DNA from 3 places in the Rhizobium atlanticum genome. Region 3 is predicted to be linked to each of the others. Evidence: predicted binding sites of a transcription regulator. Region 3 holds the regulator's gene; each other region holds the start of a gene.
The links. The regulator PhoB, encoded in region 3, activates phosphate uptake and scavenging genes when phosphate is short. The targets are predictions, from matches to a motif close to TGTCATNNANCTGTCAT.

Region 1: phnF (phosphonate metabolism transcriptional regulator PhnF) is a predicted target of PhoB. The motif match lies at 1,732-1,748, and genes of this name have one in related genera.
Region 2: PH551_RS26490 (DUF1045 domain-containing protein) is a predicted target of PhoB. The motif match lies at 1,828-1,844, and genes of this name have one in related genera.

The regions. Positions count from the first base shown of each region.
Region 1 is NZ_JAQJCJ010000002.1:457,175-460,445, forward strand. It holds gene dapB (4-hydroxy-tetrahydrodipicolinate reductase) at 1-258, shown strand, start outside; gene PH551_RS04720 (2,3-bisphosphoglycerate-dependent phosphoglycerate mutase) at 280-915, shown strand; gene phnF (phosphonate metabolism transcriptional regulator PhnF) at 971-1,708, opposite strand; gene phnG (phosphonate C-P lyase system protein PhnG) at 1,817-2,293, shown strand; gene phnH (phosphonate C-P lyase system protein PhnH) at 2,293-2,901, shown strand; gene PH551_RS04740 (carbon-phosphorus lyase complex subunit) at 2,906-3,271, shown strand, end outside.
Region 2 is NZ_JAQJCJ010000021.1:111,715-114,985, reverse strand. It holds gene uraD (2-oxo-4-hydroxy-4-carboxy-5-ureidoimidazoline decarboxylase) at 1-7, opposite strand, end outside; gene puuE (allantoinase PuuE) at 7-930, opposite strand; gene PH551_RS26490 (DUF1045 domain-containing protein) at 1,045-1,752, opposite strand; gene PH551_RS26485 (NAD(P)/FAD-dependent oxidoreductase) at 1,867-3,045, opposite strand; gene mnmC2 (tRNA (5-methylaminomethyl-2-thiouridine)(34)-methyltransferase MnmC2) at 3,044-3,271, shown strand, end outside.
Region 3 is NZ_JAQJCJ010000002.1:119,706-122,976, reverse strand. It holds gene pstB (phosphate ABC transporter ATP-binding protein PstB) at 1-259, shown strand, start outside; gene phoU (phosphate signaling complex protein PhoU) at 304-1,017, shown strand; gene phoB (phosphate regulon transcriptional regulator PhoB) at 1,143-1,826, shown strand; gene PH551_RS02985 (GcrA family cell cycle regulator) at 2,213-2,746, opposite strand; gene PH551_RS02980 (aspartate aminotransferase family protein) at 3,171-3,271, shown strand, end outside.

The sequences.
Region 1 (3,271 bases), 340 kb from region 3:
AAATCGGTCAGGGTCCGCGACGGCCATACCGGCGCCCGCGAGGCGGGCACGATCGGTTTTGCGACGCTGCGGGGCGGCTCGGTCATAGGTGAGCATTCTGTGCTTTTCGCCGGAGAAGGCGAAATCGTCACCCTGTCGCACAGCGCGGCCGACCGTTCTATCTTCGCGCGCGGCGCCATCAAGGCCGCGCTCTGGGCGCGCGACAAGAAGCCGGGACTCTATTCCATGCTCGACGTGCTCGGGCTTTCTTCCCAATAAGGATACTACGGAGGCATATTCATGAGCGGTACCCTCGTCCTCGTTCGCCACGGCCAAAGCGACTGGAACCTGAAGAATCTCTTCACCGGCTGGAAGGACCCGGATCTGACGGAACTCGGCATTCAGGAAGCCAAAGCCGGCGGCGCTGCGCTTGCCGAATACGGGATCAAATTCGACGTCGCCTATACCTCGGCGCTGGTGCGCGCGCAGCACACGCTGAAGCTCATCCTCGACAAGGTCGGCCAGCCTGATCTCGAGACCATCCGCGACCAGGCGCTGAACGAGCGCGACTACGGCGATCTCTCCGGCCTCAACAAGGACGATGCGCGCGCCAAATGGGGCGAGGAACAGGTGCATATCTGGCGCCGTTCCTACGACGTGCCGCCGCCCGGCGGTGAAAGCCTGCGCGATACCGGCGCCCGCGTCTGGCCCTACTACCTCACCGAGATCCTGCCGCGCGTGCTGCGCGGCGAAAAGGTGCTGGTGGCCGCACACGGCAATTCGCTGCGTTCGCTGGTCATGGTGCTCGACAAGCTGACCAAAGAAGGCGTGCTCGCCCTCAACCTCGCGACCGGCGTTCCCATGGTCTACAAGCTGAACGCGGATTCCACCGTCGCCTCCAAGGAAGTGCTGGGCGATATGTCCGGCGCACACTGAATTCTGTGAGGCGTGCCACCGAACGGGTCGGCACGCCTTGTCTCAATTCCTGGCCTCAGTTCTCGATCGTGAACTGAACCCGGTCGGCGGCGAAACGGCTGATCGAATATTGTACTGGTACGCCGTCGAGATCGGTGTTCATCGCCTTGGCAATCAGCAGGATCGCGCCGGGAGTGAGTTCCAGATCTGCAAGGTCGGCTGTCGTAGCATGGGCCGCTGTTATCTCGGTCGTCGCCCGGACGTAGTCCCCGAGGCCGAGCTCGGCGAAAGCCTTGGTGATCGATTCGTGCTTGCGGTAGGCCTGGCCGATCCCGGCGAAACGTTCGGCGGGAAACCAGCTCGTCGCCTTTGAAACCGGCCGCCTGTCGGCATGGCGCAATGTTTCCAGCCTGATCACTTGCTCACCCTGTTTCAGGCCCAGCCAACGGGCAACGTCGGCGCTCGCCTCCTCCTGCGCCTCATCGAGCAGAAGGCCGCGCATCTCGCGCGCCTGATCGCCGATGCCGGCGGTGAAGCGCGTGCGCCGGGTGATGGGGAAATTCAGCCGCTCCTTGCGCTCGATCAGCGTGCCGCGGCCTTGCACCGCTCGCACGATTCCCTCCTGCGCCAGCGCAGCCAGCGCACTGCGCACTGTATGCCTGTTAACGCCGAATTGCAGCGCCAGCACCATTTCCGGCGGCACCATTCCCGTTTCGTCATAGGCGCCGTTGCCGATCGCCTCGCGAATCCGATCGGCGATCTGACGCCAGAGCGCCACACCCGTCTGCCTCTGCACCTGCTTCAGTCCTGCCATTCCGCCTCTACTTTGCCTCACGATGTCACACGCTTGTCACGACACCGATTTAAGGCTAGGTATAGCTTGTATGGTTGTCTATATCAATAGACATTTGAGGAAGCAGCGATGATATCAGCGGACAAGACAGACGCCGCGTCACAGACGGTCTTGGAGCGCAAACGCGCCGCCGATCTGCTGGCGCGTGCGGAACGGAGCGAACTCCAGGCGGCCTGGGACGCGTTGCCGCAAAAGCCCGTGGCTTATCCGGTGCGCGGACCGGAGACGGGACTGGTGATGGTGCGCGGCCGCATCGGCGGCGGCGGAGCTCCCTTTAATCTCGGCGAGGTGACGATGACACGCTCAACAGTGCGGCTCGAGTCCGGCTCCATCGGTCATGCGCAGGCGCTCGGCACCGACCGGGAGAAGGCCCGTCTTGCGTCGATCTTCGACGCGCTCTGGCGGGAGGAGGCGACCAGGGATTTCGTCGAACAGGCGCTGCTTTTGCCGATCGCGGAAAGGATCGCCACCACCGAACGTCGCAAGGCGGATGAGACGGCGGCAACCCGCGTCGACTTCTTCACCATGGTGCGGGGGGACAACTGATGGGTCTGACGACAGAAGTCTTTACCGGTGGCTTTACCGATCCGGTTTTCCATGCGCAGAGCGTCTTCAAGATGCTAATGGACGGCATGGCCCGCCCCGGCACCATCCAGACCGTTGAGCCCGAGATCGACCCGCCGGCGCCGCTCGGTATTGCCGCCGGCACGATCGCGCTCACTCTTTGCGACCACGACACAACCGTCTGGCTGACCGCGGGACTGGCGAAATCCGCTGTGCCGGACTGGCTCGGCTTCCACACCGGCGCCCCGCTGACCGCCGAAAAGGCGGATGCGCGCTTTGCCTTCATCGAGGCGGGCACTGCGCTTTGCTCCTTCGGCCTGTTTGCGTCAGGCACGCAGGAATATCCCGACCGCTCGACGACTGCCGTCATCGAGCTTCCCGACCTGGAAGGCGGACGCAGGTTGGCGCTGATGGGTCCGGGGATCCAGAGCGTCGTGGAGATCGCGCCGGCCGGCCTGCCGGAGACGTTCCTCAGGCTCTGGGCCGAAAACCGCGCGCTTTTTCCGCGCGGCATCGACATCGTGCTGACATCGGGCAAGCGCTTCGTCTGCCTGCCGCGCACCACCAAGATCACAGCAACGGAGATCTGAGCTCATGTATGTTGCCGTCAAGGGTGGCGAGGCCGCCATTGCCAATGCCCACCGTCTGCTCGCCGACCGTCGCCGCGGTGACCGGTCGCTGCCGGCGATCGGCATCGACCAGATCGTCGAACAACTTGCCCTCGCCGTCGACCGCGTCATGGCCGAGGCCTCGCTTTTCGACCGGACTCTCGCAGCGCTGGCCGTCCGTCAATCGCGCGGCGACATGATCGAGGCGATCTTCCTGCTGCGCGCTTACCGCACGACGCTGCCGCGCTTCGGTTATTCCAGACCGCTCGACACGGCTGGCATGGCGATCGAACGCCGTATCTCGGCGACCTACAAGGATCTGCCGGGCGGCCAGCTGCTCGGCCCCACCTTC
Region 2 (3,271 bases), on a different contig from region 3:
ACAACATCAGAGCGCATCCGGCTGATGATTCTTGTGCCAGTGCTCGGCGATCTCGATGCGGCGCGGAATCCAGACCTTGTCATGCTTCAACACATATTCGATGAAGCGCTTCAGAGAGGCTGCCCGGCCCGGACGCCCGACGAGGCGGCAATGCAGGCCGACCGACATCATCTTCGGGCTGCCGTCCTTGCCTTCCTCGTAAAGCGTGTCGAAAGCGTCCTTGAGATAGGTGAAGAACTGGTCGCCGGCATTGAAACCCTGCGGTGTGGCAAAACGCATGTCATTGGTTTCGAGCGTATAGGGGATGATCAGGAAGGGTTTCCCGTCGACGCCCTTCACCCAGTAAGGCAGGTCGTCGGCATAGGAATCGGAGGAATAGAGGAAACCGCCCTCTTCCTGCACCAGTCGCAGCGTGTTGTCGGAAGGCTTTCCCTGATACATCCCGAAAGGCCGCTCGCCGGTGAGTTCGGTGTGCATGCGCACGGCTTCGAGGATATGCTTGCGCTCGAGATCCTCGGGGAAATCCTTGTATTCCAGCCAGCGATAACCGTGGCTGGCGATCTCCCAACCGGCCTCCTTCATGGCCGCGACGGCTTCGGGGTTGCGCGCCATCGCCAGCGTCACGCCATAGACGGTCGCCTGCACCTTGAGACCCGTGAACATCCGCCAGAGCCGCCAGAACCCGGCGCGCGAACCATACTCGTAGATCGATTCCATGTTGAGATTGCGCTGCCCCGGCCAGGCCGCCGCACCGACAATCTCCGACAGCAGGTTTTCGGAAGCCGGATCGCCTTCGAGGATGCAGCTTTCGCCGCCCTCCTCGTAATTGATGACGAACTGCACGGCGACGCGGGCGTCGCCAGGCCACTTCGGATCGGGCGTCTGACGCCCGTAGCCGACGAGATTGCGCGGGTAGGTCTCGGATACCATCAAATCACCTTCTGAAAAGACGAAGGAACGGTATCATCCGCAGCCGGAATGTCGAGACGGAAACTGCACAGCAGAATTTCCCTTTTCAACACAACAACTTAGATCGACATCTGCTCAGGCGATCCTGCGCGCGCTGACCTTGCCCATCGGGTGGAGCGAGTGAACGCGGAAGGGACCGCCAGTGCCCTCCTCGATCATCAAAGCCACATTCGAAACGATCACCGGCTCCCTCAAGACGGGCTCGAAGATCGTTCCCAGCACTGGCTCGATGCGGGGCATGTCGATCGTGTTGATGGGGCCTGTCACCGGCATATGGAAGCGGAACTCCTCCATCACATAGGGATTGCCCCAACGATGCAGATTGGCGAATTGCGCCGCCGACAATCCGTCGGGATCGTTGCGTTCGATATCGGCTTCACTCAGCGGCGCCCGGAAACGATCGAACTCCTGAACGATCGCCGAAGCCAGATACTGGATCCGCTCACAGGGGGCGCTCGGCACCAGGCTGTAGAAATTGCCGAGCCGGGCGATTTCGAGACCTGGGATCTGGAAGGGAGCATATGTTCCGGCAAAACGCATGAGGTCGCGCAGGAGTTGCGATTCGGACGTCTCGGCGGAGAGGTGAAAAGGCGCTTTCAGAACGCCGTGAAAACCATAGCGCCGCGGCACCGCAGTATAAAAGGCGATCTCATGAATGCCGAGGCCGCGGACGGCCGGAGGCTCCACCATATCGCCTGAAAACACGTTTCGGCCAAGCCAATTAGCGGCCACGAGCGACAAGGGGTCGCTCGCCGGAGGCGTGAAGCAAATGGCATAGCGCATGCAATTTCCTCCATGAAGGAAGTGAGCGCCGGGAAAATCCGGCGCTGCCGATGCGCAAGCAGATAGGTGATTTGCATGACAGAATAACGAAACGCAGCTGTATCTAATTCACGTTTAACGTGAAGCGACAGCGATATGGCTTGATATCGCGAAGCTTTCCGGCAGCGAAAATTCGCAATCTGTGTCGCCTGCCATACAAACCGCAGCCTCCGCCAGCCGATGGGCCAGCCCGAAGCTGACCTTGAAACCGCCGGTCAGTGCGATTAGTCGGGGATGGATGGGATGGCGGCCGATCATTGGATCGCGGTCGATGGCTTTCGGGCGAAGCCCCGCCCAACGTTCGATGACAGGGGCGCTGCGGAGCGCCGGCACGATTGCCCGCGCCGCCTCGATCAACGCGTCGAGCTGTGCATCGGTCGAGAGGGGGTCGTCGAAACGGTTCTCGCTGGTACTGCCGACCGCCGCATGCCCCCCCTCATGCGCGACGACATAGAGTCCATCGAGGAAGATCGTCGGCAACGCCGGGTCGACATCTGCTTTCAACAGCGCCGCCTGCCCTTTCACCGGCTGGCCGAGCGGCTGCTTCAAGCCCGGCGTCAGCCGCTGCAGCGCGGGAAAGGACTGATGGCCGGCGGCCAGGATGCAGCGGCCGAACGTGATGATTTCGCCGCCGATCTCGGCCGTCCCGCGATCGGGATTGAGATCGGCGACAACAGCATTTTCCATGATGCGCACATGTTTTGCCCGCCGCAGCAATGCGATGAGCGCTGAGATCAAGGAGCGGGGCGCAACACGGGCGGCGAGCGTATCGTGCACGAAGCCACTTTCGCCGGCAGATGCGTCAGGCCAACCATCGACCGGCGGCCTGTCGATGACATGCCAGTGGAAGCGGCGTTCGCCGGTCCGCCAATGGCGCTCCGCATCTTCGGAATGGCCGCGGGCGATGCGCTTGAGATGCGGTTTCGGCAACGGGATCAGCCGCCCTGACCTGTTGTAGCCGGCCGACAGCCCGGTTTCTGCTTCAAGCGCCGCAATTTCGGTTTCGAGCGAGACCAGCGCATCGAACTGGAATTGCTTTTTCTCCGACCACCGGTCCGGCATATGCGGCATCAGTGCGCCGAGCAGTCCGCCGCTCGCGCCTCCGCCCAATCTGCCGGCGTCGGCGAGGACGGTGCTGATACCGCGGCGTTCGGCATGAATGGCCGCCCAGAGACCCATGATGCCGCCGCCGACGATCAGCAAGTCGCAAGAAGATTGACCGGACGTCGGCTGAGGACTATCGGCTTTTTCCATGAGAGACGTGAACCCCGATCAGATTGGCGCGGGCGCGCCGCAGCCGCTCGAATGGCGCGACGGCGATATGCCCTATTCCACCGTCTTTGGCGATCATTTTTATTGCCAGACCGATGGCCGGCTGGAATGCGGCCATGTCTTCCTCGCCGGCAACGGCCTGCCGGAGCGCTGGGCCGGCAGGCAGGAATTCATGATCGGCGAACTCGGCTTCGGCACCGGCCTGAAT
Region 3 (3,271 bases):
GGAAGTCATCCTGATGGACGAGCCCTGCTCGGCCCTTGACCCGATCGCCACCGCCAAGGTCGAGGAGCTGATCCACGAACTGCGCGAAAACTATACGATCGTCATCGTCACCCACTCCATGCAGCAGGCCGCGCGCGTCTCGCAGCGCACCGCCATGTTCCACCTCGGCAATCTTGTCGAGGAGAACGACACCGACAAGATGTTCACCAATCCGGACGATCCCCGTACCCAGGACTACATCATGGGTCGCTTCGGCTGATCACGGCCATCCGAAGCCTTCCCCTTATTCGAGGACAAAGCCCCATGGCATCGACACATATTTATTCTGCCTATGATGATGATCTGAAGTTCCTTTCCAGGCGGATTTCCGAAATGGGCGGCCTGGCCGAACAGATGGTCGCCGAATCCGTCCGGGCGCTGGTCAACGGCGATACCGCGCTGGCGCAGAAGGTCATCTCAGACGACGTGATCCTCGATCACACCGAGCGCGAAATCGGCGACAAGGCGATCGTCACCATCGCCCGCCGTCAGCCGATGGCGGCGGACCTGCGCGAAATCATGGGTTCGATCCGCATCGCCGCCGATCTCGAACGCGTCGGCGACCTTGGCAAGAACACCGCCAAGCGCGTCATCGCCGTGCAGAGCACCGGCGTGCCCCGCAAGCTCGCCCGCGGTCTCGAGCATCTCTCCGAGCTGGCGCTTGTCCAGCTCAAGGAAGTGCTCGACGTCTATACGACACGCGCTGCCGACAAGGCGACCGCCATCCGCGAACGCGACAACGAGATCGACGCCATGTACACCTCGCTGTTCCGCGAGCTCTTGACCTACATGATGGAAGATCCGCGCAACATCACGAGCTGCACGCATCTGCTCTTCTGCGCCAAGAACATCGAGCGCATCGGCGACCATGCCACCAACATCGCCGAGACGATCTACTACATGGCAACAGGCGCCCAGCCGGAAGGCGATCGCCCAAAGGATGACAGCGCCAACACCGTCGGCGCCGCGACGGAATAATCCTTCCAAGATTGCGTGCGCGCCCGTTCGGGGCGCGCAAAGAGGTCGCAGCCAATTTCTGAATTTGCGCAGGACGCCTGCTTAAACCCCCAGTTTAAGGCTTGTGCGCGAGGAGACGGACACGCATGATCCCGAGAGTCGCAGTTGTTGAAGACGAGGAAGCCCTCAGCGTGCTCCTTCGCTATAATCTCGAAGCCGAAGGCTTCGAGGTCGATACCATCCTGCGCGGCGACGAGGCCGAAATTAGGCTTCAGGAGCGCACGCCCGACCTGCTCATCCTCGACTGGATGCTGCCCGGCGTCTCCGGCATCGAACTCTGCCGGCGCCTGCGCATGCGGCCGGAAACCGAGCGACTGCCGATCATCATGCTGACGGCGCGCGGCGAGGAGAGCGAGCGTGTGCGCGGACTGTCCACCGGCGCCGACGATTATGTCGTCAAGCCCTTCTCGACCCCCGAACTCGTCGCCCGCGTCAAGGCGATGCTGCGCCGTGCCCGCCCCGAGGTGCTGTCCTCGGTGCTGAAATGCGGCGATATCGAGCTCGACCGCGAAACCCATCGCGTCCACCGCAAGAGCCGCGAAGTCCGCCTCGGCCCGACCGAATTCCGCCTGCTGGAATTCCTGATGTCGTCGCCGGGCCGGGTCTTTTCCCGCTCGCAGCTGCTCGACGGCGTCTGGGGCCACGACATCTATGTCGACGAACGAACCGTCGACGTCCATGTCGGCCGCCTGCGCAAGGCGCTGAACTTCTCCAACATGCAGGACGTCATCCGCACCGTCCGTGGCGCGGGTTATTCGATGGAAGCCTGAGGCTGAGGGAGTGTGTGGGGTGGGCGTTCCCGCCAAACGCACGGCAGTACGGCTTGTGAGGCCCCCCTTGCCGTCGTCGATCGCAGCCGCTTCGTCGCCAGCGTCATTGCGCCGGCGAGGCTTATGCGTCTCGGCACCAACCTCTCCTCCGTCATCCCAGGGCTTGACCCTGGGATCCATGCGGCTGGCACGGCGTGAAGAGCTGATGGCATCCAACTGCTGGGAAACAATTGAAGCCGAGTGCTTGGCTGTGGCTCCCAGGGTCAAGCCCTGGGATGACGGAGTGTGGGGTTGGCTTGGTTGCTATACGCAAAGGTCACCTCCCCAATCGAATAAAAAAACGGGCCACTCGGCCCGTTTCACATGCTCAGCGATACAGCCCCCGCTCAGCTGACCCGTGCCGCCGCCCGGCGCCTTTCGTTGATCGGCTGATAGGCAAGCTTCTGATGATAGCTGCAATAGGGCGAATTGTCGGGGGACTCGCAGCCGCAGAAATGGAAATCTTCCTTGAGCGGGTCGCCGACCGGCCATTTGCAGGTGCGTTCGGTGAGCTCCGTCAGGCCGAGGCGGCGAGAAATCGGCACGACCACATTGCCGGCCGGCACATACTCCATTTCCTCGACGGCATCGACCTCGATCTCTTCCTTCAGCATCGTTGCGCCCTGTTGACGGGTCACGGTGCGGGTGGTGATCCGGGAGGCGTAGTTCGGCGCGCGCGGCGCGGATGTCTGGCGCTTCGGCGTGCGCGCCGCGGTGGCCGTGCCGCCGGCCTTGGCGCGGCCGGGAAGGCTGAGCCTGTGCACCTTGCCGATAACGGCGTTTCGGCTGACGCCGCCAAGCTGCGCAGCAATCTGGCTGGCGCTCAGTCCTTCGGCCCAAAGCTTCTTGAGTTTCTCGACCCGCTCGTCTGTCCAGTTCATGCCCTGTCTCCACCTTTTGCGTTGGTGATGGCAGAATCCCTCACCGTTGTCCCGGAAGCCTCCGAAACAAGAAACGCTTGATCAATTTTGGTGACTAGTTCCGCCGCATGCAGTCTAGTAATTGAACTTTAACCTAGTGTGAGGCTGACTCCGTGACAAGAGTCGCGGGAATCCGGATGAATCGAATTTCAAGTTTTCCCCAACTTGCTGCCTCTGCGTGGCATTTCTGCAATAATGCCTGTTGAAGGCCGAAAGTGCCGCTGCACAACCTTGCTGCATAGGCTAAGGCGCCAGTTTTGTTGACATTGCAGCGCGAAAAGGAAATAGTACCGCTCGCCGCCGAAAGGCGGCATTTTTGATTTTTTGGACCTGGTTTTGTTAGCCGGAGTCCGTGCAAGACAACATTGAACGGGAGACCCGCGCCATGGCTGAAGCCGCGCCGCTTTATGACACCTATTCTCGCGCCCCGCTGCGGTTCGAGCGAGGCGAGGGCGTATGGCTGATCACCGAGAGCGGCGAGCGTTA